4 regions of the Polaromonas sp. P4_H1 genome follow, and region 2 is predicted to be linked to each of the others. Evidence: predicted binding sites of a transcription regulator. Region 2 holds the regulator's gene; each other region holds the start of a gene.
The links. The regulator sigma-54, encoded in region 2, starts transcription at its own class of promoters, with help from an activator protein. The targets are predictions, from matches to a motif close to TGGCANGNAANCTGCTTT.
Positions count from the first base shown of each region.

Region 1 (7,555 bases), 530 kb from region 2:
CGAGCTCATGCGCGAAATGAGCGCCAAGGGGCTGGGCGCTTCTGCTGTGGTGGACGACCAGCAGCGCGTGCTGGGCATCTTCACCGACGGTGATTTGCGCCGCCTCGTTGAAAAAGGCGTGGACCTGCGCAGCAGCCGGGCCGGCGACGTGATGCATGCCAATCCGCGCACCGTGCGGCCGGATGCCCTGGCCGTGGAAGCGGTGGAGCTGATGGAGCAATTCCGCATCACCAGCGTGCTGGTGGTTGACGACGGTGGCGTGTTGTGTGGCGCCCTCAACACCAACGACCTGATGCGAGCCAAAGTCATATGACCTCCGTGCCTGCCACGCCTGCCACTGCGTCTGCTGCGTCCGCCGCGCCGTCCCCCGGGACGCGCAGCAACAGCGCCCCCGCCCTGAGTTTCGCACCGGAGCTGTTGTTGAAGGCCCAGGGCATACGCGTCGCCTTCTTCGACGTGGACGGGGTGCTGACGGACGGTGGCCTCTACCTGTCCGAGGACGGTGAAACCCTCAAGCGCTTCAATATTCTGGATGGCCTGGGCTTGAAGCTGCTGCAAAAGGCTGGCATCACCCCTGCGGTGATCACGGGCCGCGACAGCCCCGTGCTGCGCACCCGGCTGCAGGCCCTGGGCATCACCCACGCGCACTTTGGCACCGAAGACAAACGCCCCGCCGCCGAGATCACGCTGCAGGCCCTGGGTCTGGACTGGGCTGCGGCGGCGGCCATGGGCGATGACTGGCCCGACCTGCCCGTGATGCGCCGTGCGGCGCTGAGCTGTGCGCCGGCGAATGCACACGTGGAGGTCAGGGCGCAGGCCCACCATGTCACGCAAGCCTGCGGAGGCCATGGCGCGGCACGCGAGTTGTGCGACCTGCTGCTCGTTGCCAGTGGCCGCTACGCCGGTCTGCTACAGGCCTACACACAATGACCACCACGGCGACCGGCTCAGTCCGCGGGCGAAGTGGCGCGCTGTACCAGTTGAGGCGGTCGTGGCGCATGGCCTACCGCCTGTGGGACAGCATCGCCATTTACATGCCGCTGCTGATGATGGGCGCGCTGGCCCTGGGCACCTACTGGCTGGTGCGCAACACACCGAGCTTCAGCGCCCCCGAGCAGGCCAGGGAGGTGAGCCACGACGTGGATTACTTCATGCACAAGTTCACCGTCAAGAACTTTGACGAAGGCGGCAAGCTCAAAAGTGAAATTTACGGTGTCGAGGCCCGGCATTTCCCGGACACCGACATCCTGGAAATCGACCAGGCCCGCATTCGCAGCATCAATGCCGAGGGACACCTCACCACGGCCACGGCCAATCGTGCTTACAGCAACGGCGACGGCTCGGAAGTCCAGTTGACGGGCAATGCGCGGGTGGTGCGCGAGGCCAGCCAGGATGCGAGCGGCAAGCAGACGCCACGGCTGGAGTTTCGGGGTGAATTTCTCCATGCGTTTTTGAACGAGGAGCGCGTCAAGTCGCACAAGCCGGTGGTCCTGATCCGTGGCACCGACCAGTTCACCGGCGACAACTTTGCCTACGACAACCTCGACCAGGTCGCCGACCTCAAGGGGCGCGTCCGCGGGGTGCTGGTGCCACGGTCTGCCGCCAGTGCCGCAGGCGCGGGTCCTTCTGCTCGCTGAGCGCAGCCACATCGCGCCTCGGCCCGCCCGCATCTCAACGCCTGCCGGAGCCCAGCATGTCCAGACTCGTGTTCATCACCGGCGCTTCCAGCGGCATCGGCCAGGCGCTGGCCCTGCGGTTTTACGCGGCGGGCTACCGGCTGGCACTTGCAGCGCGCCGCACCGCGGAAGTCCAGTCATGGGCTGAGACGCATGCAATCGGTGCCGACCGCTATCAAATTTACAGCGCCGATGTGTCCTCCATCGACAGCATTGTGGCGGCGGGGACGGCCTGCATCGCGGCGCAGGGCGTGCCGGATGTCGTGATTGCCAATGCCGGCGTCAGCATTGGCATGGACACCGCCGAGCGCATGGATCTTGATGTCATGGCGCAGACCTTTGCCACCAACAATGTCGGCATGGCCGCCACTTTTCATCCCTTTGTCGCGCCCATGGTGGCGCGCGGTAGCGGCGCACTGGTGGGTATTGCCAGCGTGTCCGGCATACGCGGCCTGCCGGGCCACGGCGCTTACTGCGCCAGCAAGGCGGCGGTCATTGGCTACTGTGAAAGCCTGCGCGGCGAACTCCGGCCCAGCGGCGTCAAGGTGGTGACGATTTCCCCGGGGTACATCGACACGCCGCTGACACGGCAAAACCGTTATGGCATGCCCTTTCTGATGAAGGCCGAGGTGTTCGCCGACAAGGCTTTCGCCAGCATCCAGGCCGGCCGCAGCTACCGCGTGATTCCGTGGCAAATGGGCGTGGTGGCCAAGTTGCTGCGTGTACTGCCCAACGTGGTATTTGACAAGGCCCTGGCCGGGCGGCCGCGCAAGCATCGGCAGAGCCTGGGCTGATTCAGCTTGCCGGACGACGCTGCCGGCCTGCGGCTGGTGCGGCACACTGCCCTTTTTGCTGCGCGGCAGCTATAAAAAGAGTAGCGGCTTGTGCACTGTTTAAGCAGGTTACAAAGCAAAAAGGCTTCAAAACCGAAGTCTTGAAGCCTTTTCAGGGTCATCCCCGATGATGACCGGGGATGCGCTGGCGCATTAGCCAGCTATGGGGTACAGGGCTTAGTAGCCGCCGCGTCCACCGCCGCCGCCGCCGGAACGGCCACCGCCGCTACCGCCGCCGCCGTAAGGACTGCGGAAACCGCCGTCGCTACCGCCGCCACCGGAACGGCCGCCGCCGCCACCACCGTAGCCGCCACCACCACCGCCGCCGCCGCCGTAGCCGCCACCACCAGAGCCGCCGCCGAAGCCGCCGCTACGTGGAGGACGTGCTTCCATTGGACGTGCTTCGTTCACAACGACGCTGCGGCCACCCAGAGGCTGACCGTTCATGCCGTTGATCGCCGCCTGGGCTTCTGCATCGCTGCCCATTTCGACAAAGCCAAAGCCTTTGGAGCGACCGGTGTCGCGTTCCATCATGACTTTAGCGCTGGTAACAGAGCCGAATTGGCCAAAAGATTGTTGCAGGTCTTCGTCACGCACCGAGTAAGGCAGGTTGCCGACGTATAGTTTGTTGCCCATGAAGGGACTCCTCTAAAACACAAAAACAAAAGCGATGGGGTCCCGAAAGCACAACAAATCTTGATACGTACCGCTGTAGCGCGCGAAACTGACCGATCACCTAACGTGTGTAATACCGGCATTGCTGGCATTTACACCCGCATATTATGCTTCACTTATTCAAAATACAACCAGCTATCGTGATTACCCGGGGTAGTGAAAGCCCGCATGAACACTGGCTTTGACGATTTCGCGGGCCTCATGGGAGACGCTGCACGGCATATCCGCAGCGCCTGATGGTCGCCACCTGGCCAGCCGGGGTCAATGTTGGCGGGTTGAAAACGCAGGGAAAACGGCTGAAAACCGCTGGACGGACAAATTGAAGCGGTTGCTGATGCAGGAATTAAATCAAAGCTGCAGCTAATGTTTCAGAAGAGTTAGCGCCTACACACCACAAAGCCTTCGGTGCGACCCCTGCCCCAGAATATCCCGCCGCGGGCTCGCCAGGCATGTGGACATGCAGGAGGGCGACTGGCTGCTGAAGCGCCGCAAACGCCATTGCCGGCATGGGTGCAGGACAAACAAACCTTGCACCAGACAGGTAAATAGTTACATAAATTTGCAGGGTCAGTGGCCAGTGAGCCAGGCTGGCGCCGGATCTGGACGGGGCAGTCCCAGGCGTGCCCACCCCCGCTGCGATGACCATGATGGTTTTAGTCGGGTGACGGATCGGCTGAAGTCTTGTCGGCCGCCCGTTCCGCATCGCTGGTGTAGTTGCGCCAGCGGCGCATGGCGGCGCGCGTGGTCAGGATCTGGTTCTCGAATTTGGGACAGGCTTTGCAGGCCAGCAGATGCAATTTCAGCGCGACGTGGTCGGGCATGCTGAGGACATGGTCTTCTCGCGCGATCAGCAGCGCAGCAGCCTGCCGGCAGGTGCGTCTTAGCAAAGTGATATTCGGTTTCACGCCAAAAAGCCGTTAGGGTTAGGTTAAATGCTTGAATGTTCAGGCGCTGTGCTTGCCAAACCAGTGGATATTCAGGCATTCCTGCAGGCGCAGCCGGGCCCGATGCAACTGGACATACAGGTTGGTCGGCGTGAGAGACAGCTCCTTACAGACTTCCTGTGAAGAAAGCTGCAGCCATTCACGCATCAGGAACAGCCGGCCCAGCGCCGGCGGCAAGCGCTCCATGCAGGCATCCAGAATTTCGAAGAATTGCACTTGCTGCAAGGTCTGGTGGGGGTCTCCCCAATCATTGGGCATCTCGGCAAAGTGGCCGTCGGCCTTGAATGCCAGACGATCAAGCTCGTCGCCCTCCTCGTCAACCTGCGCATCCGGCAGGGCCACCAGCCGTGCGTTGCTGCGAATCAGGTCGATGACCTTGTGCTTGAGGATGCCGACCAGCCAGGTCTTGAGCTGCGAGCGATTGCCGAAACTCTGCGGCCTGGACAGTGCGGCCAGCAATGTTTCCGATACCGCATCTTCAGCCCAGTCGTCATTGCGCAGCTGAAGGCGCGCAAAGCGGAGCAGGTAGACGCGGTGTTCAACCAGCTGTTCTTCAAAAGTCGGCATGGGGGCAGTCTAGCGGCAGCGGGGCTGTTTGTGTGCGCCACGCTGCAATTGGTGGCGGACACCCCCCGCCTGCGCAGGCGGGGGATTGCCGGCCGCAACCACAATTACCAGTTGACTTCCCGGTCAGGCGTGGCGCCGATGCGGTGAACCGACAGGTCGGCGCCTTCAAACTCCTCTTCCTGGCTCAGCCGCAGCCCGAGCGAAGCCTTGAGCGCGCCATACACGATAAAGCCTGCCAGCAGCGCCCACGCCACGCCCATGGCGCTGCCGATCAATTGCGCGCCCAGGCTCACCCCGCCCAAGCCACCCAGTGCCTGGCTGCCAAAAATGCCGGCTGCGATTCCGCCCCACGCGCCACACAGGCCATGCAGCGGCCAGACGCCGAGCACGTCGTCAATTTTCCATTTGTTTTGCGTCAGCGTGAACATCACCACAAACACAGCGCCAGCCACACCGCCCACCACCAGCGCGCCCAGCGGATGCATCAGGTCGGAGCCGGCGCACACCGCCACCAGCCCGGCCAGCGGCCCGTTGTGCACAAAGCCTGGGTCGTTCTTGCCGAACACCAGTGCGGCCAGGGTGCCGCCCACCATGGCCATCAGGGAGTTCACGGCCACCAGGCCGGAAATCCTGTCGATGGTCTGCGCGCTCATCACGTTGAAACCGAACCAGCCGACCGTCAGGATCCAGGCGCCCAGCGCCAGAAACGGAATATTGGAAGGCGGGTGAGCCGAGACCGCGCCGTCCTTGCGGTAGCGGTTGCTGCGTGCGCCGAGCAGAATCACGGCGGGCAGTGCCAGCCAGCCGCCCACCGCATGGACCACGATGGAACCGGCGAAATCGTGAAACTCCGCGCCGGTGAACGACTTGATCCAGGCCTGCACGCCAAAATGCTGGTTCCAGGCGATGCCTTCGAAGAACGGATAGACCAAGCCCACGATGACGGCCGTTGCGATCAGTTGTGGGTAAAAGCGTGCGCGTTCGGCGATGCCGCCCGAAATAATCGCCGGGATGGCGGCCGCAAATGTCAGCAGAAAGAAGAACTTGACCAGCTCATAGCCGTTTTTAGCGGCAAGTTGTTCCGCGCCGACAAAAAAATGCGTGCCATACGCGACGCCGTAGCCCACCACGAAATAGACCACGGTCGACACCGAGAAGTCGACCAGGATCTTGACGAGTGCATTGACCTGGTTCTTTTTGCGGACGGTGCCCAGCTCCAGAAAGGCAAAACCGGCATGCATGGCGAGCACCATGATGCCGCCGAGCAGAATGAACAGGGCATCCGAGCCCTGTTTTAGTGCTTCCATAAGTTCCTCTTGGGTGAAATGGGGTGTTTTAGTGCTGTTTTGGTGCGTATCTCAGGAAAATCCCGAAATCGCACCAAATACAAGCAAGAAATGCGCCATAAATGTGCGTTGGTGCATCGGAACGCCGCCGTATGGGTTCATGCGCCTTCGCTGCCCGGTCGCGGAGGGCTTGGTAGAATGCAGGCTGTCATTGGGGAGTAGCCTCCTTCCTTGAGTGAGAGGGGTTTGCGTCAACAGACTTGTCTGGCCTTGCAACAGGGCCGGCATGGCGCAAACGGTTTTCGGACTTGGCGAGACCTTTGACTGCACAGCCTCCATAGCTTGAAAAAGTTATAGGCCGGGGTCGCCGTGCAGTCATGGGTTTTGTACCGGCCGGAGTCATTCATGGAAGCCTTCCTCATCTCCACCGGCATCGTCGCCCTCGCCGAAATGGGCGACAAAACCCAGCTGCTCGCCCTGCTGCTGGCCGCCCGGTTCAGCAAACCCTGGCCCATCGTCCTGGGCATTCTGGTCGCCACCATCGCCAACCACGCCATGGCGGGCGCGCTGGGCGCCTGGGTCACCACGATGATCAGCCCCCAGGCCTTGCGCTGGATTCTGGGGGCGTCTTTCCTGGCCATGGCGGCCTGGATGCTGATTCCGGACAAGCTCGAGGACGACGCCGGCGGCCAGTCGCCGAGCCTTGGCGTGTTCGGCACCACCGTCCTCGTATTTTTCCTGGCGGAGATGGGCGACAAAACCCAGATCGCCACGGTAATGCTGGCCGCCCGCTACGACATGTACCTGGGCGTGGTGGCCGGCACCACCCTGGGCATGATGCTGGCCAACGCTCCCGTGGTGTGGCTGGGCGAGCGTGTCACCCGCCTGGTGCCGCTGCGCGTGGTTCATCTCGTGTCGGCGGTGATTTTTGCGGTGCTGGGTGCCATCGCGCTGCTGATACCCGCCTGAACGCCGGTGCCCGACAGGCACACCGGTCAGGGCGCAAGGCGACCTGCGGGGCGCCGCTTCAGCCTTGCTATACTTGCCGCAGCGCCGATTTGCTCAGCTTGCGGGCGCTTAAAAAGTACCGCTAAAGACGAACATCCATGAACCCGGACTCGCCCTTAGCGATGCCGGGTTTTCTTTTTGCCGTTTCACTTTCCAGTCCAGTCCAGTAAATCCAGTCTTGTTTCGATCACGGGCCTTTCTATCGTGTCTTCTGTGTCTTCTGCTTCAGTCCTTGTTGCCACGCCAAAGTCCATGCACTTTGCGGACGCCCTGCCGCTGCAAAGCGGCGCGTCGATCCGCGCCTATGACCTGAGCTATGAAACCTATGGCGAGCTCAATGCCGACAAATCCAATGCGGTGCTGATCTGCCACGCGCTGAATGCCTCCCACCATGTGGCCGGCGTCTACCTCGACGAGACCGGGCGCATCAAAGGCAAGTCCGAAGGCTGGTGGGACACCATGATCGGCCCGGGCAAGCCGGTAGACACCAATCAGTTTTTTGTCATCGGCGTCAACAACCTGGGTTCCTGTTTCGGCTCCACCGGCCCCATGCAGGTCAATCCGGA
Region 1 is NZ_JBFUKG010000001.1:581,211-588,765, reverse strand. It holds gene AC1DS5_RS02710 (KpsF/GutQ family sugar-phosphate isomerase) at 1-313, shown strand, start outside; gene AC1DS5_RS02705 (KdsC family phosphatase) at 310-930, shown strand; gene lptC (LPS export ABC transporter periplasmic protein LptC) at 927-1,637, shown strand; gene AC1DS5_RS02695 (SDR family oxidoreductase) at 1,694-2,470, shown strand; gene AC1DS5_RS02690 (RNA recognition motif domain-containing protein) at 2,687-3,145, opposite strand; gene AC1DS5_RS02685 (hypothetical protein) at 3,838-4,005, opposite strand; gene AC1DS5_RS02680 (sigma-70 family RNA polymerase sigma factor) at 4,129-4,695, opposite strand; gene AC1DS5_RS02675 (ammonium transporter) at 4,800-6,002, opposite strand; yybP-ykoY riboswitch at 6,183-6,385, shown strand; gene AC1DS5_RS02670 (TMEM165/GDT1 family protein) at 6,387-6,950, shown strand; gene metX (homoserine O-succinyltransferase MetX) at 7,203-7,555, shown strand, end outside.
Region 1: the regulator sigma-54 is predicted to act here: its motif matches at 6,083-6,100, upstream of AC1DS5_RS02675 (ammonium transporter).

Region 2 (7,555 bases):
TTTGCACTGCTGGTCCCAGCCGCTGGCGGCAATCATGGCGGCGGCCAGTGTTTCCTTCAGGGGGGCGTCTCCCTTGTCTTCGCGCCAGCCGCGCTTGAAGAGCGGCTCGCCCGAGGTGTCGATATAGATGGTCGCCGTGTCGGTCGTCAGGTGCACATACACGCGTACGTCGGGCCAACGCGTGTCCACATCGGGGCGCACCTCGTACTTGGCACGGAAGCGGTCGGCAATGGCGTCCTTGACCTTGAGCGCCGCAAAGTTCAGGCTGGTCAGCGGGCTGTGCTGCGCGGTGATCTCGACCTTGAAGGTCTGCTTGGGCGTGAACCAGATTTCCCACGCAACGCTGGCTGCCGCGTTGTAGAGGTCCTGCTCGCTGCGGTACTGGTTGTGCTGCAGCTCGATCAGCACCCGCTGGGCCAGGCGGCTGTGCAGGTTGAGTTGCAGGGCATCACGCCAGGAGCCCTGCAACTGCACGCCGGCGCGCCAGGCCTTGCCTTCGATGCCGGTGATGCGTTTGACCTCGCTGGCCAGCAAGGCCTCGACGCCGGCGGCGCAGGGTAAAAAGAGTTGAAGTTGGTTCATGAATGAAGACTCACGGCTGGCTGGGTGACGGTTCTTTTTCAAGCAGGGGCCGCGGAACCGGCTTTGCCGGGCCGCAGGCGCAGCGGCCCCCTCGGGGGGCAGGGAGCCACACGCAGTGGGCGACCGTGGGGGCTACTTTCAAAGCGACTTTCGCAGGTTGGCAGGCGCGATGCGCAAAGCCTCGCGGTACTTGGCCACGGTGCGGCGCGCGCATTCAATGCCCTGCTCCTTGAGCATTTCGGAAATCTGGTTGTCGCTGAGCGGCTTTTTCAGGCTCTCGGACGAGACAAACTGCTTGATGAGGGCGCGCACCGCCGTGCTGGACGCGTTGCCACCGGTCTCGGTGCCCAGCGCCGAGCCAAAAAAGTACTTGAGCTCGAAGGTGCCGAACGGCGTGCTCATGTACTTGGCCGTGGTGACGCGCGAGATGGTGGACTCGTGCAGGCCCAGTTCGTCGGCAATTTCGCGCAGCACCAGCGGACGCATGGCCAGCTCGCCGTGGGTGAAGAAATTCTTTTGCCGCTCCACAATCGCACTGCTCACGCGCAGGATGGTGTCAAAGCGCTGCTGGATGTTTTTGATGAACCAGCGTGCCTCCTGCAAGCGCTGCTGCAAGGCCTGCCCGTTCTGGCCCTTGTGCTGCTTCAGCGCATTGGCATAGATGTCGTGCACGCGCAGGCGGGGCATGACCTCGCTGTTGAGGGAGACCTTGAAGCCGCGGCCCGACTTGACGACGATCACGTCGGGCACGATGAGGTTGCGCTCGACGTTGACAAACCGCCGCCCGGGCTTGGGATCCAGCCGGCCGATCACGGCGATGGCGCCCCGGATCACGCTTTCCGGAAATCCGCACAGGTAGGACAGGCGCTTCATATCCCGCTTGGCCAGCAGCTCCATGGGCTGCTTGCACATGGCGATCGCTGCGCGGGTCTCGTCGCAGTCCTTGCAGTCGAGCAGTTGCAGGCCGAGACACTCGGCCAGGTTGCGGGCACCGACGCCGGCGGGCTCCATGTGCTGCAGCAGCTTCAGGGCCATGGCAAAGTGCTGTTCCAGCTCTTCCGCCTGCTCAAGGTCGTCGCCCGCCAGACCGGCGGCCAGTGACGCGAGACTGTCTTCGAGGTAGCCGTCGTCATTGAGCGACTCGATCAGGAAATGCAACGCCGCCTGGTCTTCCTCCGACAGGCGCAGGCTGAGCGACTGGCGGTGCAAATGGTCCTGCAGCGACTCATGGCTGCGGGCCAGGTCGGAAGCCTCGGCCTCGCTGTCGTCCGCATTATTGTTTTTGCGGGCCGGCGCGTCGCCGCCCCATTCGCTGTCGTCAGGCGAGGACTCCACCGAGCCGTCGCCCTCCCAGCTTTCCTCCAGCTTGGCCTCGGAACTGACCTCGGGCCCTGTATCTACATCATTTTGGCTTGCAGCTTTTGATTCATCAGGGCTTCCTGCTATTGAATCACCAGCAAACTCAAATTCCCGGCTATCCTGGCTGACCGGTGTGTCGGCATTCTCCAGGCCAAATTCCTCGCGCGGTGCGGCTTCTTCCGACACTTCCAGGAACGGATTTTCATCGAGCATCTGCTCGACTTCCTGGCTCAGCTCAAGGGTGGACAGCTGCAGCAGGCGGATCGACTGCTGCAGTTGCGGCGTCAGCGCCAGGTGCTGCGAGACCCTGAGGGAAAGGCCTTGTTTCATGACATCCCTAAGCGCACGACAAAGCGAGTTGGGATGTATTAACCAAGCGGGGGCCGCGCAACCGGCTTTGCCGGGGCGCAGGCGCCGCCCCCTGCAGGGGGGAGGGAGCTACACGCAGTGAGCGACAACGGGGGGGAGCCATCACATTCTGAAGTGTTCACCGAGATAAACGCGGCGTACATCGGCATTGTTCACAATCTCGGAAGGGGTGCCGGTCGCCAGCACGTGGCCGTCACTGATGATGTAGGCATGGTCGCAAATGCCCAGCGTTTCGCGGACATTGTGGTCGGTGATCAGCACGCCAATGCCGCGCGACTTCAGGAAACCGATGATGCGCTGGATTTCGATCACGGCGATCGGGTCAATGCCGGCAAAAGGCTCGTCGAGCAGGATGAACCGCGGCTGCGTCGCCAGGGCGCGCGCAATCTCGACGCGGCGGCGCTCGCCCCCTGACAGCGCCGGCGCCGGCGAGTCACGCAGATGATCGACCCGCAAATCCTGCAGCAGCGCTTCGAGCCGCTTTTCAAGGTCTGCGCGGCCCAGCGGCTTGCCGCTGGCGTCCAGCTGCAGTTCCAGCACGGCGCGCACATTTTCTTCCACGGTGAGCTTGCGGAAAATCGACGCTTCCTGCGGCAGGTAGCTCAACCCGAGGCGGGCGCGCAGGTGAATCGGCATGTGCTCGACCGACTGGCCGTCGATGGAGATCTCGCCCGCATCGGCACGCACCAGCCCCACGATCATGTAGAACGACGTGGTTTTTCCCGCGCCATTGGGGCCCAGCAGGCCCACCACCTCGCCTTTTTGCACGGACAGCGAGACATCCTGCACCACCTTGCGGCTGCCATAGGATTTCTGCAGCCCCTGGGCCACCAGACGGCTCGGCGGTGCGGTGCTGGCCGCCGGAGTATTGGCTGCCGGGGTATTGACCGACGATGTGTCAGTCACCGCATCCACGGGTTGATTGTCCGTTCTGTCCATTTTTCGGCTTTCCGTCATGGCCCCAGCGTGGTGCCGGGACGCAAACGGAGCGCGGGTCCGGCCGGCGGCTGCGGTGCCGATGCGGCGCCGCGCGGCGACAGCATGGCGCGAATCCGCCCCGTGGGATTGGTGGCCGTGCGGTTTTGCGCGCCCCCATCCACAGTGAACACATCGGTGTTGTTGTCATAAACAATCAGGGAGCCGGTCGTTTCATCGACCAGGGTCGCGCCGTTGTAGCGCCGCACCACGGCCTGCTTGATGAATTTGACGGTGTCGGCACGGCTGTCGTATTCGATCCGCTCGCCTTCCCCTTCGATGTACTCGTCCACGCCATCGCGCTTTTTCCGGTAAAAGGCCAGCTTGCCCGGCGCCGCCACGGCCAGGGCCTGCTGGTAGCCCTGGGGATCCTGGCTGACATCCACCCGTTCGCCCCGGACAATGGTGGTGCCCTTGGTGATCACCACATTGCCGGTGAACACGCTGGTTTGTTTCAGGTCGTCGTAACGCAGGGCATCGGCCTCCGCATTCATCGGCTTGTCGCGGTCAGCCCGCTCGGCCGCGGCGGGAAACACGGCCCCGGCCGCCAGTGCGGCCAGCACGATCAAGGGAAAAATGGGGTGTTTCATAAAGGCACGAATCTTGCTGCTTGTTTTGAGTGATTGTAGCCATGCCAGCTCCGGGAATGGCGGCCAGGGCCAAATTGGGCCCATAAAAAAACCCGCCACGGGTGGGCGGGTTTTCGGGCCAACGCCGGGCGCCGGCGTGTGACTTGCCGACTTGCCGCGCGCTTATTTGGCCTTGCGCGATTGCGCGATCAGGTAATCGGTGACCTGCAGGGCCCTGTCCATGTTCTGGGCCAGCTGGCCAGACGTGTAGTAACGCCCGCCGACGCCCAGGGCCGGCACGCCGTCGACCGCGTAGGTGTCCTGCAACTGGGTGGCCTTGCGCGCCTTGGTGCTGACGGAAAACGAGTTGTACAGCTCGACAAACTTGGCCTTGTTCAGGCCCTGCTTCTCCGCCCAGGCCGCCACCTGATCCGCCGTGTTCAGCGCCTGACGCTCGATATGGATCGCATTGAACACCTTTTTGTGCAGCTCATTGAGCTTGTCCATGGCTTCCAGCACATAAAAAAGACGCTGCTGCGGCTCAAAATCGGGACGAAAGGCTACCGGCACGCGCCTGACGGTCACGTCTTTGGGCGCTTTCTGGATCCAGGCCTCGAGTTGCGGCTCAAAGGCGTTGCAATGCGGGCAGCTGTACCAGAAGAATTCCACCACTTCGACCTGGCCGGCAGGCACGTCGGTGGGAGCGGGTTTGCCCAGCGTCAAATAATCCGTTCCCTCCTTGAAGGCGCGGGCCTGAGCCTGCGCGGCTGTGGGCAGCGCAACGCCTCCCCAAGTGGCGGCGGCTGCCACGGTAGCGGCTGAAAGCGAAAACTCACGTCGTTGCATCAATTTTTCTCCTGGTTTCCTGGTCTGTGGGTCTGTGTGGGGGTATTTTGCAAAGCGGCCACTTACTTATTCAGTGAAAAAAACAAGCCGGCCGGCCGTTTCGTACAGGGGTTGGTACACCCCGGCCCATAAAAGTTCACCACACTCTAGCGCTGCACCCTGACGAGGGCTGTTTCTATCGAGTTGCCGTCCAGCCGCTCCTTGACCTTGTCGGCGTCTTCTTTTCTGTCAAAGGGGCCGACGCGCACGCGGTACACCGTTCGGCCCGACTGTTCGCGCTCACTCACCTTGGCTTGCACGCCCAGCAGCATGAGCTTGGCGCGCTGCTGCTCCGCGTCTTCCGGCGTACGGAATGCGCCAGCCTGGACAAAATAACTGAACGGGTCAACGCCCGAAACGGCGGGCGCGGCGTCCGCCCTGGCCTTGGCGAGATCGCCCAGCGGATCCGCGGAGGTGGCGGGCTTCGCCGGGGGCGCGGGAGCTGCCTTGGGCGCGGTCGCCGTGGCGGGGGCCGGCACAGTGCCCACTTCGCCGGAAGTGCCGGAAGCGCTGGAAGCAGAAGGGAGCGGCTTCACAGGCGTTTTGCCCGCCAGCGGGGCATTCGGGTTCCAGTCCCGGTTCTTTTTGGCTTCCGCGGCGTCGCTGTCGGGATTGCGCGACTGGCTCTTGTTCATGAAAGGCACCGGCACCTTGGTGATGTAGACCGCCACGGCCAGCGCGGCGCCCAGGCCGATCAGCGCGCCAATAACCAGACCCAGCAGGGTTCCGCCTCGTTGTTTTCTCATACCTTGCCCAATTTTCTTGCCTGCCTCTGAATCCCGCTCTGAATTTCGCTTTGAATTCCGCTGTGTGTGCTTCATGGTTGCCTACATTTTGTGGGGCGCACTGACGCCCAGCACCTTGAGGCCATTGTGCAATACCTGCGCCGTCGCGGCGACCAGCGCCAGGCGTGCCAGCTTGACGGCTTCGTCGTCCACCAGAATCCGCTCGACGTCGTAATAGCTGTGGTAGCAGGCGGCCAGCTCGCGCAGGTAAAAGGCCACGTCGTGCGGCGCCAGACCGGCGGCCGCATTGCTGAGCATGTCGGGGTATTTGGCCAGCAGCAGCATCAGGGCCTGGGCCTGCGGGCTGACCAGTGCCGACAGGTCCACGCTTTTCAGCTGGCTCTGATCGCCGCTCTGCGCGGCCCAAGTGCCGAGAATCGAGCATATGCGCGCATGGGCGTATTGCACGTAGTACACCGGGTTTTCATTGTTTTTGGCCAGAGCCAGGTCAATGTCAAAGACGTACTCGGTGTCGGGTTTGCGGCTGAGCAAAAAGAAGCGCACGGCGTCCGCGCTGGTCCATTCGATCAGGTCGCGCAGCGTGACATAGCTGCCGGCGCGCTTGGAGATCTTCACCTCTTCGCCATGGCGCACGACGCGCACCATGGTGTGCAGCACGTAGTCGGGGTAGCCCTGCGGAATGCCGGCGCTGGCGGCCTGCAGCCCGGCGCGCACGCGGGCAATCGTGCCGTGGTGGTCCATGCCCTGAATGTTGATGGCCTTGCTGAAACCGCGCTCCCATTTGGCCAGGTGGTAGGCCACGTCCGGCACAAAGTAGGTGTAGCTGCCGTCGCCCTTTTTCATCACGCGGTCTTTGTCGTCGCCGTAGTCGGTCGACTTGAGCCACAGCGCGCCGTCCTGCTCGTAGGTTTTACCGGCGTCCTTGAGCTTTTGCACCGCGCTGTCGACACGGCCCGAGCTGTACAGGCTGGACTCCAGGTAATAGTTGTCAAACCTGACCGAGAAGGCCCGCAGGTCCAGGTCCTGCTCATGGCGCAGGTATGCCACGGCAAACTGGCGGATCGCGTCCAGGTCTTCGACGTCACCGCTGGCGGTGAACTCCCGATCGTCGGATTTGACGGTCTTTTTGGCCAGAAAGTCATTGGCGATGTCGCCAATGTAGTCACCGTTGTAGGCGGGCTCGGGCCAGCCGGCATCGCCCGGCTTGAGGCCTTTGGCGCGCGCCTGCGTGCTAGTGGCCAGGGTCTGGATCTGCACGCCGGCGTCGTTGTAATAAAACTCGCGCCACACATCCCAGCCCTGCGTGTCAAACAGGTTGCAAATCGCATCGCCCAGCGCCGCCTGGCGGCCGTGGCCCACATGCAGCGGCCCGGTCGGGTTGGCCGAGACGAACTCCACAATCATGCGGTGCGGGCTGTCGGCCAATTGCATGCCGTACTGGTCTGCCCCTTGCAACACTTCCCGCACCACTTGCTGCTTGGCTTCGGGCTTGAGCCGGATATTGAGAAAACCCGGGCCGGCAATTTCGATCGCGTCCACCCAGCGCGCAAACGCGGGCGCCTGGAGCAGCAGCCCGCGCAGGTTTTCCGCCACCTGGCGGGGGTTGAGCTTGAGCGGTTTGGCCAGCTGCATGGCCGCGGTGGAGGCAAAGTCGCCATGGGCCGCCACCTTGGGCGACTCGAAGGCGGCCGCCACGGTACTGTCAGGCGCCATGGTTTTGAGGGCCTGGCCCAGGGCGTCCAGCAAGTCTTGTTTGATTTGAAGCATGGAGAGATTTTAGGGGCGTGGGCCCCGCGCTTCTGGCCAGCGCCTGGGCAATATGCGAGAATCTGCTTTCATTCAAGAGAGCGCTGTTGCCCTGCAACGGCCGCCGAAGGCGCAATCTCCCATGATCGCTCAGGTCCCCGTATTGAATGAAACATGCCGAATCTGGAGAGAGCTGCAGCGCAACGCTGCCGCCACCGAAGGAGCAAATCCTGGCCGTCAGCCCCGCTGATGCCGGGCTGAATCTCTCAGGTACCAAGGACAGTGGGAGCGGCACCAGCACTGGTGCACGCTGCCGCCCTGAAA
Region 2 is NZ_JBFUKG010000001.1:49,135-56,689, forward strand. It holds gene AC1DS5_RS00240 (THUMP domain-containing class I SAM-dependent RNA methyltransferase) at 1-582, opposite strand, end outside; gene AC1DS5_RS00245 (RNA polymerase factor sigma-54) at 721-2,271, opposite strand; gene lptB (LPS export ABC transporter ATP-binding protein) at 2,413-3,249, opposite strand; gene lptA (lipopolysaccharide transport periplasmic protein LptA) at 3,264-3,875, opposite strand; gene AC1DS5_RS00260 (thiol:disulfide interchange protein DsbA/DsbL) at 4,038-4,700, opposite strand; gene AC1DS5_RS00265 (SPOR domain-containing protein) at 4,847-5,485, opposite strand; gene argS (arginine--tRNA ligase) at 5,567-7,252, opposite strand; glycine riboswitch at 7,316-7,407, shown strand.

Region 3 (7,555 bases), on a different contig from region 2:
CACGCAGCGCGACCGTTTCGACAAAGTCGATGCGACCATCACCCTGGACCTTGACAACCAGGTGGGCAGCGTGGTGGTGAGCATCGACGTCCAGTCGATCAGCACCGGCTCGCTGCTGTTCGATCAGGTCCTGCGCAGCGACATGTTCTTTGATGCCGAGCGGTTTCCCGTCATCACCTTCAAGTCGAGCCGTCTGAGTTTCGGCAAGTTCGATGACGTCACCGCCGTCGAGGGCGATCTGACGGTCAAGGGCATCACCCGGCCTGTGACCCTGACGGTCACGCACTTCAAATGCATGATGCACCCGATGCTGCGCAAACCGGCCTGCGGGCTCAACGCCACCGGCAAGGTCAAGCGCAGTGAGTTCAATCTGGGCCGATTCGTGCCGCTGATCAGGGACGAAATCACGCTCCATGTGTCGCTGGAGGCGCTCAAGCGTTGACGGCCCCTTGTCTGCGATGTTCTGCGCCCTGATGGCGACGGCCAGCGCAGCGCCGTTCAAACGGGTTGGATCGTGATGTCCACCGTCATGGTTTCCTTGCCACCACCCTGCCGCACACCCTTGGCCGGCGGGCAGGCGTTGTAGTCGGTTCCCATGGCCAGCCGAACATGGCGCTCGTCAATCAGGCAGCTGTGGGTTACATCGATGCTGACCCAGCGCCGGCTGGCAACGTCCAGGCACACATCCACCCAGGCATGGCTGGCCAGGTCAGGCTCGTTGGCGGCGTAGAAATAACCGCTCACATAGCGCGCAGGAATGCCCAGGCTGCGGCAGATCGCCACCATCACGTGCGCCTGGTCCTGGCACACGCCCGCACCGGCCCTGAATGCTTCCAGCGCCGTGGTGGTCACGCTGGTGCTATTTTTTTGATAACTTACCGCCTCAGCAACACCCTGGCTCAAGGCCAACAGCATGCCCAACTCGGCCTTGCCGCGGGTGGCAGACGGCGTGATAAAACGGCGACCGAACTCAGCCAGCACCGGATCCGGCTGGGCCAGATGCGTGGCCCGCAAAAAGAAGTCCGGATGCGGCAGGCTCGCGGCATCGGTGAACTCGGCCACCCCCAGGGTTTCAACGTCACCGGCCGCATTGACCAGGCTCCAGCGCACGTTGTCAGACTCTTTGCCGACGAAGGTGTAGGAATGGATGGGGTTGCCGAAGGCGTCGAGCTGGGAAAAAAGCTTTTCAGGCGCGCCCAGACTCCAGAAATACACCGTTTGCGCCGGGCCGGACTGCGGCGTGAGCCAGAGCGTCTGCAACGCATAACGCAGGGGCTCGGTGTAGCGGTAGTCGGTCGTATGCCTCACGTGCAGCTTCATGGAATAAGAGCCCCCACGTTCGTTCGCTTCGCGTAACTCTCTGCCCCCCGAGGGGGCTGGCCTTGCTTGGGGCGGCCCGGCGCTGCGGCCATCGCCCCCACGTTCGCTCGCTTCGCGTAACTCTCGAGGCCTTGCAGGCCGCGGCTTGCGAGACGCTGCGCCTCTGTCGCCTGTCCAAACCGGCTCAAGCAGGTTTGGAGCCGCAGGCTCCAGCCCCTCGGGGGCTGGCCTTGCTTGGGGCGGCCCGGCGCTGCGGCCGCCGTAATCTCATGCTGTTTCAATTAGTCGCCGGAACGAGGAATTCGCGGCTGATGTGCGCGCCGATTTCGTTGACCCGGTCCAGGAACTGGGTCAGGAAAGCATGCAAGCCGGTCGCGAGGATTTCGTCAATGCGGGCGTACTGCAAATCGGCCCGCAGTTTGCCAGCGCGGCGCTGCGTTTCGCTGGACGTGTCGCTGGTCACCATGGCGAGATTGCTCATGAGCTCATTCAGGCAGGCCAGCAGGGAGCGCGGCATGTCGGCCCGCAAAATCAGCAGCTCGGCCACGCGCTCGGGCTTGATGACGTCGCGGTACACCTTGCGGTACACCTCAAAGCCGGACACACTGCGCAAAATCGCGCTCCAGTGGTAAAAATCGTACTCTTGGTCTTTCTCGCCGGTTGCGCCGAGAAAATCATTTTCCACGGCATGGAACTTCACATCCACCAGCCGGGCCGTGTTGTCGGCACGCTCCAGAAACGTCCCCAGACGCAGAAAATGAAACGCCTCGTCCTGGAGCATGGTGCCCGCGGTCACACCGCGCGAGAGGTGCGAACGGAACTTGACCCATTCAAAAAACTGGCCGGGGTCACGCTCAAAATCGCTGTTGCGCAGCATGCGGATGACTTCCAGGTAAGTCTGGTTTTGCGTCTCCCACACCTCGGTGGTCAGCGTGCCCCGCACGGCGCGGGCGTTTTCGCGGGCATTCTTCAGGCACGAGATGATGCTTGACGAGTTTTTTTCATCACGCACCATGAAGTCCATCACTTCGCGCGGATTGATGCCGTCGCCGTACCTGGCGGCATAGGCCGGCTTGAGTTCGCTGATGCTCAGCAGGCTCTGCCAGCCGCCTTGCGCCACAGCCGCGGACTGGGGCAACAGCGAGGTCTGGTAGTTCACGTCAAGCATGCGCGCGGTGTTTTCGGCGCGCTCTGTGTAGCGCGACATCCAGAAAAGGTGATCAGCAGTGCGAGATAACATTTTTTCTCCTCCCTAAACCTCAAACACCGAAAGCGCTGGCGCGCTTGGCGTGTTTTGGGGATGCCGTCACAAGCGCTTCGCGCAATTGATGAGTCATCCCCGCGAATGCCTGCGGCATGTCGCCGGCGCGCTCGGTGTAGCGCGACATCCAGAAAAGGTGATCTGCAGTTCTCGATAGCATGATCAGGTCCCTCCAATCTGTGACTGTGACTGTGATTGCGTCTGCATGGGCATGCCATGGCCTTCCTGCAATATCCAGGTGTCCTTCGTGCCGCCTCCCTGCGAGGAGTTCACCACCAGCGAGCCGTCTTTCAGCGCCACACGGGTGAGGCCGCCTGGCACCATCTGCACCTCCTTGCCGCTCAGCACAAAGGGCCGCAGGTCAATGTGTCGCGGCGCCACGCCGCTTTCCACATAAGTGGGACAGGTCGACAGGCTCAGCGTCGGCTGGGCAATATAGCCCGAGGGATTGGCCAGCAGCGCCTGGCGGAAGTCCTCGATTTCGGCCTGGGTGGCGGCCGGCCCCACCAGCATGCCGTAGCCTCCCGCGCCATGAACTTCCTTGACGACCAGGTCCTTGAGGTTGGCCAGGGTGTACTGCAGGTCTTCGGCATTGCGGCACATATAGGTCGGCACGTTCTTGAGGATGGGCTTTTCGCCCAGGTAGAACTCGATCATTTTCGGCACATACGGATAGATCGACTTGTCGTCTGCCACGCCGGTGCCGATGGCGTTGCACAGCGACACATTGCCGCTGCGGTAGACATTGAGCAGCCCCGCGCAGCCCAGCGTGGAGTTGGGGCGAAAAGCCAGCGGGTCCAGGAAATCGTCATCGACGCGGCGGTAGATCACGTCCACCCGCCGGGGTCCGCGCGTGGTGCGCATGTAGACAAAGTTGTCCCTGACAAACAGGTCCTGGCCTTCGACCAGTTCCACGCCCATTTGCTGCGCCAGAAAGGCGTGTTCAAAATAGGCCGAGTTGTACATGCCGGGCGTGAGCACCACGACCGTCGGCTCGGCCGTGGCGGGCGGAGCCATCGCCCGGAGCGTCTCCAGCAAGAGATCGGGGTAGTGGGCCACCGGCGCCACGCGGTTCTCGCTGAAGAGTTCGGGGAAAAGCCGCATCATCATCTTGCGGTCTTCCAGCATGTAGCTCACACCGCTGGGAACCCGCAGGTTGTCCTCGAGCACGTAGTACTCGCCTTCGCCTTGCGCATTGGGTGCGCGCACGATGTCGATGCCGCTGATGTGGGAGTAAATGTTGCCGGGCACATCGACACCCATCATCTCGGGGCGAAACTGGGCATTCTGGAAAATCTGCTCGGACGGAATCACGCCGGCCTTGATGATTTCCTGGCCGTGATAGACGTCGTGGATGAAGCGGTTCAGCGCCGTGACGCGCTGCACCAGCCCCTTTTCCATGCTGGCCCATTCGTGGGCCGGAATGATCCGGGGAATCAGGTCAAACGGAATCAACCGCTCGGTACCCGCGCCGTCCTCGTCCTTGGCGCCATACACGGCAAAGGTGATGCCGACGCGGCGAAAAATCATCTCGGCTTCGGCGCGGCGCGCCTCCATCACTTCGGGGGGCTGTTTGGCCAGCCAACGCTGGTAGCCCTGGTAATGATCACGGACGCTGGACTCCGTTGTGTTCATCTCGTCAAACATGGGTCGGCTCATTGGCTTGGTCTCCAGCAAGGTTTACGCATGGCGTAGTGATGACTAGCTTAGCAAGTTATGCGCCAGATTGGTGAATCAGGTGCCACATCGCACTTTTCTTTTTTCTCTTCTTTCCACTTCTTTCCTCTCCTTTTCTCCTCCTTTTTTCCTTCCTCTTTTTCTTTATGGCTCAGGCACATGATGCCAGTAGTGCCGGCCTTCTTGCCGCTGGCACGCGATGTCCGCCGGTTTCAGGCTCTGCCAGGTGGCGGCGCCGCACTGCGGCGACCTGAGCAACCTGATGCCGCGCTCGCTGTAGCGCGCCACCACCGACTCCACCGGATGGCCAAAGCGGTTGCGGTAACCCGCCTGCGCCACCGCAAGCCGGGGCTGGACAGCGTCGAGGAAGGGGGCGCTCGACGATGTCTTGCTGCCATGATGCGGTACCAGCAAAAAGTCGGCCTTCAGGCTGGCGGGGTTGAGCGGGCTGGCGCTGCCGGCCAGCCTGAACTCCTGGGCGGACTCGATATCGCCCGCCAGCAAGGCGGTCTGCGCGCCATTGGACACGCGCAACACGCAGCTCATGGCATTGGATTTGTTTGCCGCCTCGTAGTCGGCGGCCACCGGGTGCAGCACCTCGAAAGTCACCGCGTCCCAGACCCAGCGCTGGCCCGCCGTACAGCGGGCCGATTTGCGCAGCGCCTGCAACTCATGGCTGTCTTCAATGGAGCTGAGCAGGTTCGCCTGCGGCTGCATGGCCAGCACGGCCGGTGCACCGCCAATGTGGTCGATGTCGCGGTGGCTGAGCATCAGCATGTCCAGCCGCTCGCCGAGGGCCCGCAGCAGCGGAACCAGCACGCGGTGCCCGGCATCGCTCTCACGCGAAAAACGCGGGCCGGTGTCATACAGCAGGGAATGGGTGGCCGTGCGCACCAGCACCGCATTGCCCTGTCCGATGTCCGCCGCCAGCAATTCAAACTGTCCCGGTGCAACCCGCGCCGGTTGCCATAACAGGACTGGCAGCATCAGGGGAATGCCCAGCACGCGCCAGTGCCACGGCAGACGCAGTGCCAGCAAAATGCCCCCTAGTACGCCGAAGGCGGCGCACCATAGCGGCGCGGCAGCCACGCTGACGGATGCCAGCGACCAGCCGGCCAGCCATTGCAAAAACACCGTCAGCAGGCCCACCGCCCACGCCGCCGCATCCCACAGGGGTGCCCACAGCACGCCCAGCATGGCCAGCGGCGTCACGACCAGCGTCACCCAGGGAATAGCCACCGCGTTGGCCAGCAGGCCCACCAGTGACACCTGGTTGAACAGCAGCAGCGACAAGGGCGTGAGCGCCAGCGTGACCACCCATTGCTCCCGGGCGGCACGCAGCAGCCCGGCCGCCGGTTTTGCCAGCAGCCGCGGCACCCGCCCGCCCTGCGCCACCTTTCCGGAAAGAAACTGGCTGTCGCCCGTTGGATCACGGCTACCAGATGTGCCTGGGGTTGTAGCAAACAGCACGCCCACCGCCACAAACGACAGCCAGAAACCGGCCTGCATCAGCGCCCAGGGGTCCAGCGCCACCACTACGGCCATGGCCAGCAGCCAGGTTTGCAGCCAGGGCCACTGCCTGCCGCTTTGCCGCAGCAACACCACCGTCGCCAGCATCCAAATGGTTCGTTGTGCCGGCACGCCCCAGCCTGAAAACAGTGCGTACAGGGCCGCCAGAAAAAGGCCGCCCCAGGCCCCGGCGCTGATGGCCGGCAACGCCAGGCAGAGCCGGGGCGTCAGCCCGACGGAGCGCCGCCAGAGGCCGCTCAGGAGCAGGGAGGCAAGCCAGGCGAACATGGTGATATGCAGGCCCGAAATGCTCATCAAATGGGCAACACCCGTGGCGCGAAAGACATCCCAGTCAGCGCGCTCGATGGCATTTTGGTCACCCACCACCAGGGCGGCCACGACACCGGCCAGCTGCCGGTTGTCGATGCGCTGGAAAATCGCTTCACGCGCCGCCTGTCGGGCGCGCTCCACCGGATGCTCCCAACTACCGGAAAGCCGCAGAGGCGGCGCATCGTGCGGCCCGGCCCGCACATAGCCGGTGGCCTGAATGCCCTGCTCCCAGAGCCAGAGCTCGTAGTCGAACCCGTGCGGGTTGCTGTTGCCGTGCGGCGCCTTGAGCCGCACCGTCATTTGCCAGCGCTCGCCGGCGCGCAGGCCATGCAAGCCGGTGGGCGGCTGGCGCTGCAACTCCAGCGCAATTTCAGACGGATCAGCACTTTCGGCCGGGAGTGCCCTGGCCTCCCGTATCCCGAAGCCGGTATACCAGCCGAGCAAAATTTGCGGCGGGAGGGTGACGGTTTGCCCGTTCAGGCGGGCCGATTCAATACCCAGACGAAAGCGCAAGCCGTCTTCGGCGGGTTGCGGCATGGCCAGGACCACGCCTGTCACGGCAATATCACGTCCCTCCAGCGCGGGGTCGAGTGCCGTTGACTGAAACACGGTGGCCCGCCATCCCGTCAGGGTAAAGCCCAGCAAGGCAGCGAGCACCAGCGCAGCCAGGCCGGCGCCGCGCCAACCCCTCCTGTTCAGAGTCGAGGCGCGACCGGCCCTGCGCCACAAGCCGCCCATCACCAGCCCAGCGAACGCCGCCAGCGCCGCCGACGCGGCATACACGCCACCCGTCCACAAACCGGGCTGCTGCAATTGCAGGGCAACCCCGATGATGAACCCGCCAAAAACAAGGCCAGGCCCCATGGAAGCTGCCCATGGCCCGGCCAAAATGCGGTCGCCCACAGCCGCCCTCCCCACTTGTTACTTGTTATTGCTCGATTTATTCGATGCAATGGCTGCGTGCTCAACGGCCGGGCGAGGCAAAAAGCCGACAAAGCCTGTTTGGCGCAGCTCTTGCTTGCAGAAATGTAGCCGAAGCGGAGTAAGCTGTCCCGAGGGGTCGCCCGATGTGGCGACCCGCTCATTTTGTGTTTTGATTGGCGCTGTTGCGCACCGATGCCCTAATTTAAAAAAGCGAGGCTGCCTTGTCGATCCACGTTGCACTGAGCCACATCACCCATTACAAATACGACCGCCCGGTGAAACTGGGCCCCCAGGTCGTGCGCCTGCGGCCTGCGCCGCACAGCCGGCCCCGCGTACTGTCCTACTCCCTCAACATCGAGCCGGCCAAACATTTCATCAACTGGCAACAGGACCCGTTTGCCAATTACCAGGCCCGGCTGGTGTTTCCGGATCCCACCCGTGAATTCAAGGTCACGGTGGACCTGGTCGTCGAGATGGCGGTGTTCAACCCCTTTGATTTCTTTCTGGAGCCCAGCGCCGAGGAATTTCCTTTTA
Region 3 is NZ_JBFUKG010000008.1:7,291-14,845, forward strand. It holds gene AC1DS5_RS11745 (YceI family protein) at 1-442, shown strand, start outside; gene AC1DS5_RS11750 (transglutaminase family protein) at 499-1,320, opposite strand; gene AC1DS5_RS11755 (alpha-E domain-containing protein) at 1,598-2,560, opposite strand; gene AC1DS5_RS11760 (alpha-E domain-containing protein) at 2,580-2,741, opposite strand; gene AC1DS5_RS11765 (circularly permuted type 2 ATP-grasp protein) at 2,744-4,240, opposite strand; gene AC1DS5_RS11770 (DNA internalization-related competence protein ComEC/Rec2) at 4,403-6,961, opposite strand; gene AC1DS5_RS11775 (transglutaminase family protein) at 7,243-7,555, shown strand, end outside.
Region 3: the regulator sigma-54 is predicted to act here: its motif matches at 4,288-4,305, upstream of AC1DS5_RS11765 (circularly permuted type 2 ATP-grasp protein).

Region 4 (7,555 bases), on a different contig from region 2:
AACTTGGCCTGTTCGGCCTGTGTAGTCCAGCCAATATTGCGCGAGAACGCGCTGTCGTAATCAAAGATGATTGGGGCTGCCATGACGCTCTCGATGTGCAAAATCCTGTATTGTTATTGTGCTCTGGCGCATAACCGGGGACCATCCCTTTGGCCCCGTCACAGTAAAAATAGGGATTGCCTTCGATTGCGGGCCGCATGAGCTCCCTAATTCAATGCAAGGAAATACCTGTGAGCCTTGACAAGCTGACCCATATTCTCGACCTCGCACGCTGGGCCCCCAGTGGTGACAACACACAACCGTGGCGTTTTGAGATTGTGGACGAATACCGGGTTCGGGTACATGGCTTTGATACACGCGACCATATTCTTTATGACTATGAAGGGCATCCGAGCCACATCGCCCATGGAGCACTGCTTGAAACAATGCGGATTGCGGCATCCGGCTTTGGCCTGACAACCAGTTGGACTGTTTCTTCTCACGGAGAACATCGCAATCCTGTCTATGACGTGAGTCTGGCGCAGGACCCTGCCCTGGTTCGGGACCCACTGTTTGACTGCATCGAAACCCGCACTGTTCAGCGCCGACCGATGAAAACCACACCGCTTACCGGCACACAGCGCCAAGCGCTGATCGACGCGGCGGGCGAAGGCTTTAGCGTGCAACTGTTCGAGTCCTGGGGTGAACGCCTGAAGGTGGCCGGTCTGCTGTGGGACAGCGCGAAAATTCGTTTGACTTGCCCAGAGGCCTATCCAGTGCACAAAGAAGTTATCGAGTGGCGGGCGCGCTACAGCAAGGACCGCATCCCGGAGCAGGCTGTCGGCGTGGACCCGGCGACTGCGCGCCTGATGGAATGGGTCATGCAAAGCTGGGCGCGGGTGGGGTTCTTCAATCGCTACCTGTTGGGCACCGTGGCACCGCGCATCCAGCTCGACCTGCTGCCCGCGCTATGCTGCGCCGCGCATCTCTTGCTGCGCCCCCAACAGCCCCCGGCAGGCCTGGCGGACTGGGTAAACCTGGGTCGCGCCGTGCAGCGCATCTGGCTCACGGCGACGCACCTGGGTTTGCATTTGCAACCGCAGATGACCCCGGTGATTTTTCGTTGGTATGCCCGCGCCGGACGCCACTTTTCGACCGAACCGAGACTGTTTGAACAAGCGTTGAAGTTGTCCAGTGATTTTGAGCGGATTGCCAATTCGACGCCCGAAGACGATTTTGGCTTCTTCGCACGGGTTGGCGTTTCGCCAGTGCCGCACAGTCGCTCGCTCAGGCGCGACCTGGCAACTTTGATGCAGGCTTGAGAGCAGGCACGGCGACCAAGGTCACTGCCAGCAGCCTGCAAGCGAGATGGAACTTCCCCATTATTTTGTCGGATTTTTTTACATCTGCCGCTAATGCGTTCCTATGGAATTGAACAAGCTTTTGATTTTTATAGTGAATAGCTGACTGGCATGAAGAGTGCTTGGGTTCGGCATACCACGGCCGATCAGATTCCCTGACACGGTGGCTGACCCAAGTGAGGATGTCATGAAAGGTATAAGCACAAAATTTCAGCGACTGGCCGTTGCGGCAGTGCTGGCGGCAGGCATGGCAGGGACGGCCCAAGCCGCGCTTGACCTCTCAGGCGCTGGCTGGGTAACCTACGAAGATGCCAATTCCTACGCCTTGCAGGTTGATGGCGTGATTGCTGGCAGCACCGGGCCGGGGAGCCTCTATTATGTCAACTCCACCCCAGGCGCGATCCAGGACCTGATCGTCGTCGCTACTGGCTCCAGTGGTGGGCCGGTAACTACCAATTTCGCCGGGATGGACAATGCCTTATCGACGCCTTCCGGGGTAAGCGGCAGCAACTACTTTTCGGATATTTGGAACAGCACACTTACTGCCTTTACCACTTTCCTCAATGGCGAAAGTCCGCTGTTTTTCTTCAACAACAACCAAACCAACAGTGGTACTTCGACTGACCAAAACCTCGCGGTCTGGGCGCAAATCAGTTTGACGGGCGCGGGTATGGACACTTTGTATCTCACCTTCAGCAATTTGAGTAATGATTACGCCTTGTTTACGGAAGGCGGGGGCGGTGTATTCGGCGGTACCCCTGCGCCCACCTTCAACTCCGGCGGCATAGACGCAACTGCGGCGAGCCTTCCGGATCCTTTGGCGGGATCAAATGTTGATCCTGTTGGCACGGATTATGTCCTGTCCGGCGGTGCGATCTGCCTGGACGCTGCCAGCGTGCCTATTTCCTGCAGCAATCCGGGTGCTGTCACCGGGCCCATCAACAACAACCTGGGTGCCAACCAGGCAGCCTATGCAATCGACGTACCTACACTGAACGACTTCCTTGCAGCCTGGCTCCTGGGAGGGTTTGCTGGCTACACTGATATTCATATCGAACTTCAAATGGGTTGTGACCCGGATACCATCGGTACCAGCGGTGGGACAGCGGGTACAGGTGATTGCGTTGGCCGAGATCTAAATAATGGCTATGAACAACTGTTCATTGGCACGTCGACCACCGTCACGCAAGTCCCGGAACCAGGAATTCTCGGCCTGCTGGCGCTCGGCCTGCTGGGACTGGCCGCTACGACGCGGCGGCGCCAAGGCTGACCCCAGTTGGTACGACAACGCTCAAGCAAGAAGGCCCCTGACGGGGCCTTTTTTCATGGGGCGCCATTGCACGCTTTTCCAAAGCGGCGACCCGCCGCTGAGCCTTGCCAGATATTTGACCTTGTCCCTTAAAAAGTTCTTAGCTGATAGTTCTGATAGTTAAAAATCAGCGTCAGGACAATGAAATGAGCGAAACGAAACGACCGGCCAAGTGCACACTGGAATTCAAGTTGCAAGCCGTCAGGCGGGTCAAGGGCGGCCAAGTGCCGAGGTGGCTCTGTTGCACCGCAGGTATGCGCTTAGGCGCGACCGTTACAGCAAGGACCGCTTCCCGGAACAGGCCGTCGGCGTCGGCACCTGCACCTGCCACGTGGAGGAAACTGCTCGACGACTCAGGTTGCTTGCGTCGGTCTGCGGCGCCGCGGCAAGACATATCTCAATGAAAAGTTCCTCGCAGCTTGCGCTGGCTATGCCTGCTTTGGCACCCGGCGCCGACGCCATGCAGGCGCCTGCATGCTCATTCTGGTAGTCATTGCGACGCCAGTTAATGTCGGATATTTTTACATGATGACAGCATCGGCCGAGAAGAAATCGCTAAGTACTTGTCAATACTAGGTAATTTTCTCTGGCACGGGCTTTGCATGCATCCAACGCAAATGCGGGGCCGTCGAATTTCGTCAGTCTGCATTTTCAAATCATCTGCTACGGAGGACTTATGTTGAAAAGCAAACTGTCAATTGCGTTCGCCCTTGCGGCATTGATCGCCAGCGGTCCGGCGGCTGCTGTGGGAACCGGTATTGACTTCCAGGTTACTGAGACAGTTGTGGTTGGCGTGCCGGCCGCGGCTCCCACCATCACCGCCGATTCGATTGATTACTCCTACAACGCAACAATCAATCAGAGTCTGGTCGGTGCAACACTGGATTTTGATGACCCGTTCACGGAGACCGGTTCAATCGCAGTCTCCAGCTTCAAGGACGGCATTGTCACTCAGCCGGCATTTCTGAACGCGTCTTTACTCTTGGCCCCTCTGGGCTATGGCATAGTCGGGGACTTCACCGCCTCTGGCTTTGCTGGCACTTTCGGAGCGGGTATCAAGGCCATATTCGACACATTTACATTGAACCTTTTCATTGACACCGATCAAAACGGCACCGGTGACATTGCGCTGGGTACAGGGGTGATAAATGCTCTCAGCGAAGCCGTTATCTTCGCCGGGCTGGCCAATGGCGACTTCGACGTGAATCTGCTCTTCACACCGACGGCCTTCGGTAGTACCTATTTTTCTAGTCCGTCACCTTTCCTCGTGAATATGGAGACCACTGGCGTCACAACGACACTCAACGGGGTTTCGTTTGGAAGTTTTACGGCAACGGCCGACGGCTCAGGCAACCTCTTTGTTAACCAAGTGCCTGAGCCCGGCACATTGGCGCTGCTTGGCCTGGCGCTGTCAGGCTTGGCGCTGATGCGTCGCAGGCGCAACAAGTAAAGCGCCAAGTTAAGATTCCCCCCAAAAAAGCGCGCCATTGCGGCGCGCTTTTTTGTTATGGGATCCTGCGCTTGGACGCCTCTTAGAGCCTAGAAGTAGTAGGTTCCCAGGACTTGCATAATGCGGCGATCGGGCAATATCCCAAACTCGCTGCTGGCACGACCCATGTTCTGCTGAAGCTGAAAGCTCAGGTCGAAGCTTGGCCAGTGGTGGCGCAACTCAAGCCAGGCGAGCCGGCTGTGGTCGCCGGGATTAAACCGAAGATAAGCGGTCAGATCCAGATCCTTGAGCCAGAGGCTTTTTTGTGTGGCGTAGATCAGGTAGGCCCGGCGGGGCGCCAGTTCCAGAAGCCGCAGGGCTTCCCGCAGGTACGCCACCTGGGTAGCGGGCGCAGTGCCAAGGGCGGCCCAAGCCGGCTGCCCCATCGCGAAGCCGTTGTATTGGTATTCGGCCGTGACGGACAACTTGCCAGGGGTGGTATACGTGACGCCACCGACAAAGCGATTGCGCGTGGCTTTATTTGCCGGCAAAGCCAGGGCTCGGCTCAGCAAATCGGGCTCACGGCTTCGTGACCACTCGAGATGAGCTACCGCCGCGTCCGACATCAACGCCGTCAAATTGGCGCCCAGCGCGGGCGACAGGCCGCTCTCCTTGTACAGCAGCACCTGGCTGCTGACGCGCTGCGAAAATTGGGTGCCGAGCGCAATCAGGGAGCGGTCCCGATTGTTGGTTGATCCGAGGTCAAGGCTCCAGCCATCCGGATTCGGGCGATCGGCCAATTTCGGCGAATACGCATACGACAATGAGCCGTCGCTCCAAAGCCGTTGCGCACGCAGCATGACGCTGCCAAGACGATTCTGCCGAAGCGCAAGGGGATCGGCGCTTGTCAGGACGCGCAAGCTGCCGTCACGAAAAAAATCGGTGGGATTGTAGCCATAACCCGGCCCATAACGCAGGTTGATACGTCCAAGTTCCAGGACCGTGTTTTCTCCTTCGGGCTGCCAGCTCAAATAGGCCTCGCGCAGGCTGTTCACCGTCGAGTCAGCGCCCGCGTCCCTGGGATAAATGTGATCAAGGCGGTCCGAAATGACGGCGCGCAGTCCCGGGCCAAGCCGGGCCGAATGCGAGAAATCAAGTGAGGCGCGACCGATGTTGCGACTGTCGGGCAAGTAACGCTGGCTGGCGTTGCCTATCGCGCCCTCGACGAAAAACTTGGTGTCCCGAGCAGCTTCAGCCGGGGGGCTGGTGTCGCTTTGCAGACTCAGGGCGTCTGCCTCCGCGTCCGCTGCCAGGGCCGGCGCCTGGATCAACACAACCGCGACAAAGAGAGCGGGAACGGAACGGGTAAAAAAGCGCATGAGGTTACTCCGGCTGAAAACGAGGCAGGAAGTCTCGCTGCATCCATGTATCAGGGATGGCGCGTGCCTTGTAGTCTGAAAAGCGCATGAGCGTGACCAACTGGGGATCGAGGCCGTCAATGATCACGGTCTCGGTCGGGCGCTCTGCGCCGAGCTGGGGCTGAAACCGGCGATAGTAGGCCGTTTTGAGCAAGCGCGACGATTCGGCAAAAAAACGCGCCTTGAGGGGCCGGTTGTTTTCAACATCTACCCACAGCTCGATGCTTGCATAGGTGACATTCGGCGACGATGCACTAAGCGCGAGTTTGTGGGCCTTGCGTGTGCGGCGTTCGCCATCGAGGATCTCCTCATCGCCAGCCAGCTGCGCCCTGTAGTCCGTCGCCAAATTCACGGTAGCCACATCACCATTGGATGCCTGCCCAAGCAAGCGCTGCTGCGGCGACAGGCGAACGCTCGCCTTGCTGGTCGGGTCGTAAAACCACATGTCGTTGCCATTCTTGAGCATCAGTTTTCCCGCATCCCGCGCGGGCAGGACAAAACGGGTCAAGCTGGCGAATTGGCCCCCCTGCTTTGGCGTGCGGGAGTAGCTGATAAGTGTACTGGTGTCGACCTGCTTGCCAGCCTGAAATTCAGTCAGCGTCACAGTCACACTGAACGGCTGCCCTGGATTGCGGATGGCATCGCTGGCAGCGAGGATCTCTTCTGCGCCAGGCGCGGACCACGCCAGGCCATAGCCGAAGAGGAATGAAAACAGGGCTATTCGTTTCATATTCGTCAAGCCTTTCGTTAAGCCTTTCTCCATCAAACGTGACGCAAGGCCTCGACCACGTCCAGTCGCGCAGCCCGGTGTGCAGGCCACCAGGCAGAGAGGATCGCAATGCAGATGAGGCCGAAGGTTGTGCCAAGGATCATGCCGGTTTCACCCCAGACATTGACAGTGAAGGGCACCAACTCAACGTTGCCGGGAGGCAGCCAGGGCATGCCAATCTGGTTGATGACAAGAGACAACACGAGCGCCAGCACAACGCCGATCACTGCGCCGAATAAGCCAAGCAGTGCGCCTTCGGTCACGAACAGCCTGAGAATACCGGAACGTCTCAAGCCCATCGCACGCAGGGTACCAATCTCGACGGTGCGTTCGACAACCGTGGTATTCATGGTGTTGCTGACAGTGAACAGGACGATACCCCCAATCAGCACAAAAACAAAACCAAATATGGTGTCGAACATCAGCATGGTCTGGACATAAAAAGGATTCAGCGCCCGGAAGTCCAGCATGGCCAGCGGTTGCTTGGTGGAAAAACTGGCCAGGATAGGCGCCAGACGCGCCTTTGCCGCAGGAATCTGGTCGGAGTGCCGCAGCTGGAGCATGATCGAAGTTGCTTTGGGCGGTGTTTGCCCATAGATCAACTGTTGTAGCTGCGCAAGACGCATCATGAGGGAGACTTCATCAAGCTCCTTGATGCCCTGGTCTTCTGCACGAATTACCTCCAGGGAGGTGACATTCGGTGCGCCTCGAGCGTTGACGACCAGCACTTCGATCCTGCGTGGATTGGCCCTGGTGGCGCTGGTCGCAGCAGGTGTTTCCTGCAGGCTGAGTTGAGCGATGTCATCGGGAAGCGCCAGGCTGTCGGCCTTCCGCTCCTTTTCGGGCTTGGGACACCGCTCAATTTTCAATGCGTCGCATAACTGCAGTACCCTGGCCACGCCGGTACCGACGACGGCAGCATCTGCGGCCGCCCCCTCCAGCGCGGACAGCGGAGCCTTGGTGCGCAGATCAAAGTCGTTCCAGTGCCGCATACGGTTGATGTCTTCTGCGACGAACCCGGTCCCCATGATGGTCCGGGACACACCTGCCGGGTAATTCCCGGCAATACCGCTGAACTGCAAGGTCGGTGTCGCTACCAGCACCATTTTTTGCAATGCTTCATCGCTTTGAATGGCCGCCAGGATGCTGGTGTAGTCGGCAATGCCATAGGCTGTCGGGTTTCCGCTACCGTAAAGATAAAAATCCCGATGCTGAATCTGCAGATGTCCACCCTTTTGCACGTGTCTCGTGTGCAACTCGTAATTGACATTGGTGCTGAAGCCGCCGAAC
Region 4 is NZ_JBFUKG010000017.1:64,199-71,753, forward strand. It holds gene AC1DS5_RS19980 (ThiF family adenylyltransferase) at 1-83, opposite strand, end outside; gene AC1DS5_RS19985 (nitroreductase family protein) at 231-1,301, shown strand; gene AC1DS5_RS19990 (PEP-CTERM sorting domain-containing protein) at 1,528-2,610, shown strand; gene pepA (flocculation-associated PEP-CTERM protein PepA) at 3,326-4,099, shown strand; gene AC1DS5_RS20000 (hypothetical protein) at 4,189-5,457, opposite strand; gene AC1DS5_RS20005 (outer membrane lipoprotein-sorting protein) at 5,462-6,226, opposite strand; gene AC1DS5_RS20010 (ABC transporter permease) at 6,259-7,555, opposite strand, start outside.
Region 4: the regulator sigma-54 is predicted to act here: its motif matches at 1,448-1,465, upstream of AC1DS5_RS19990 (PEP-CTERM sorting domain-containing protein).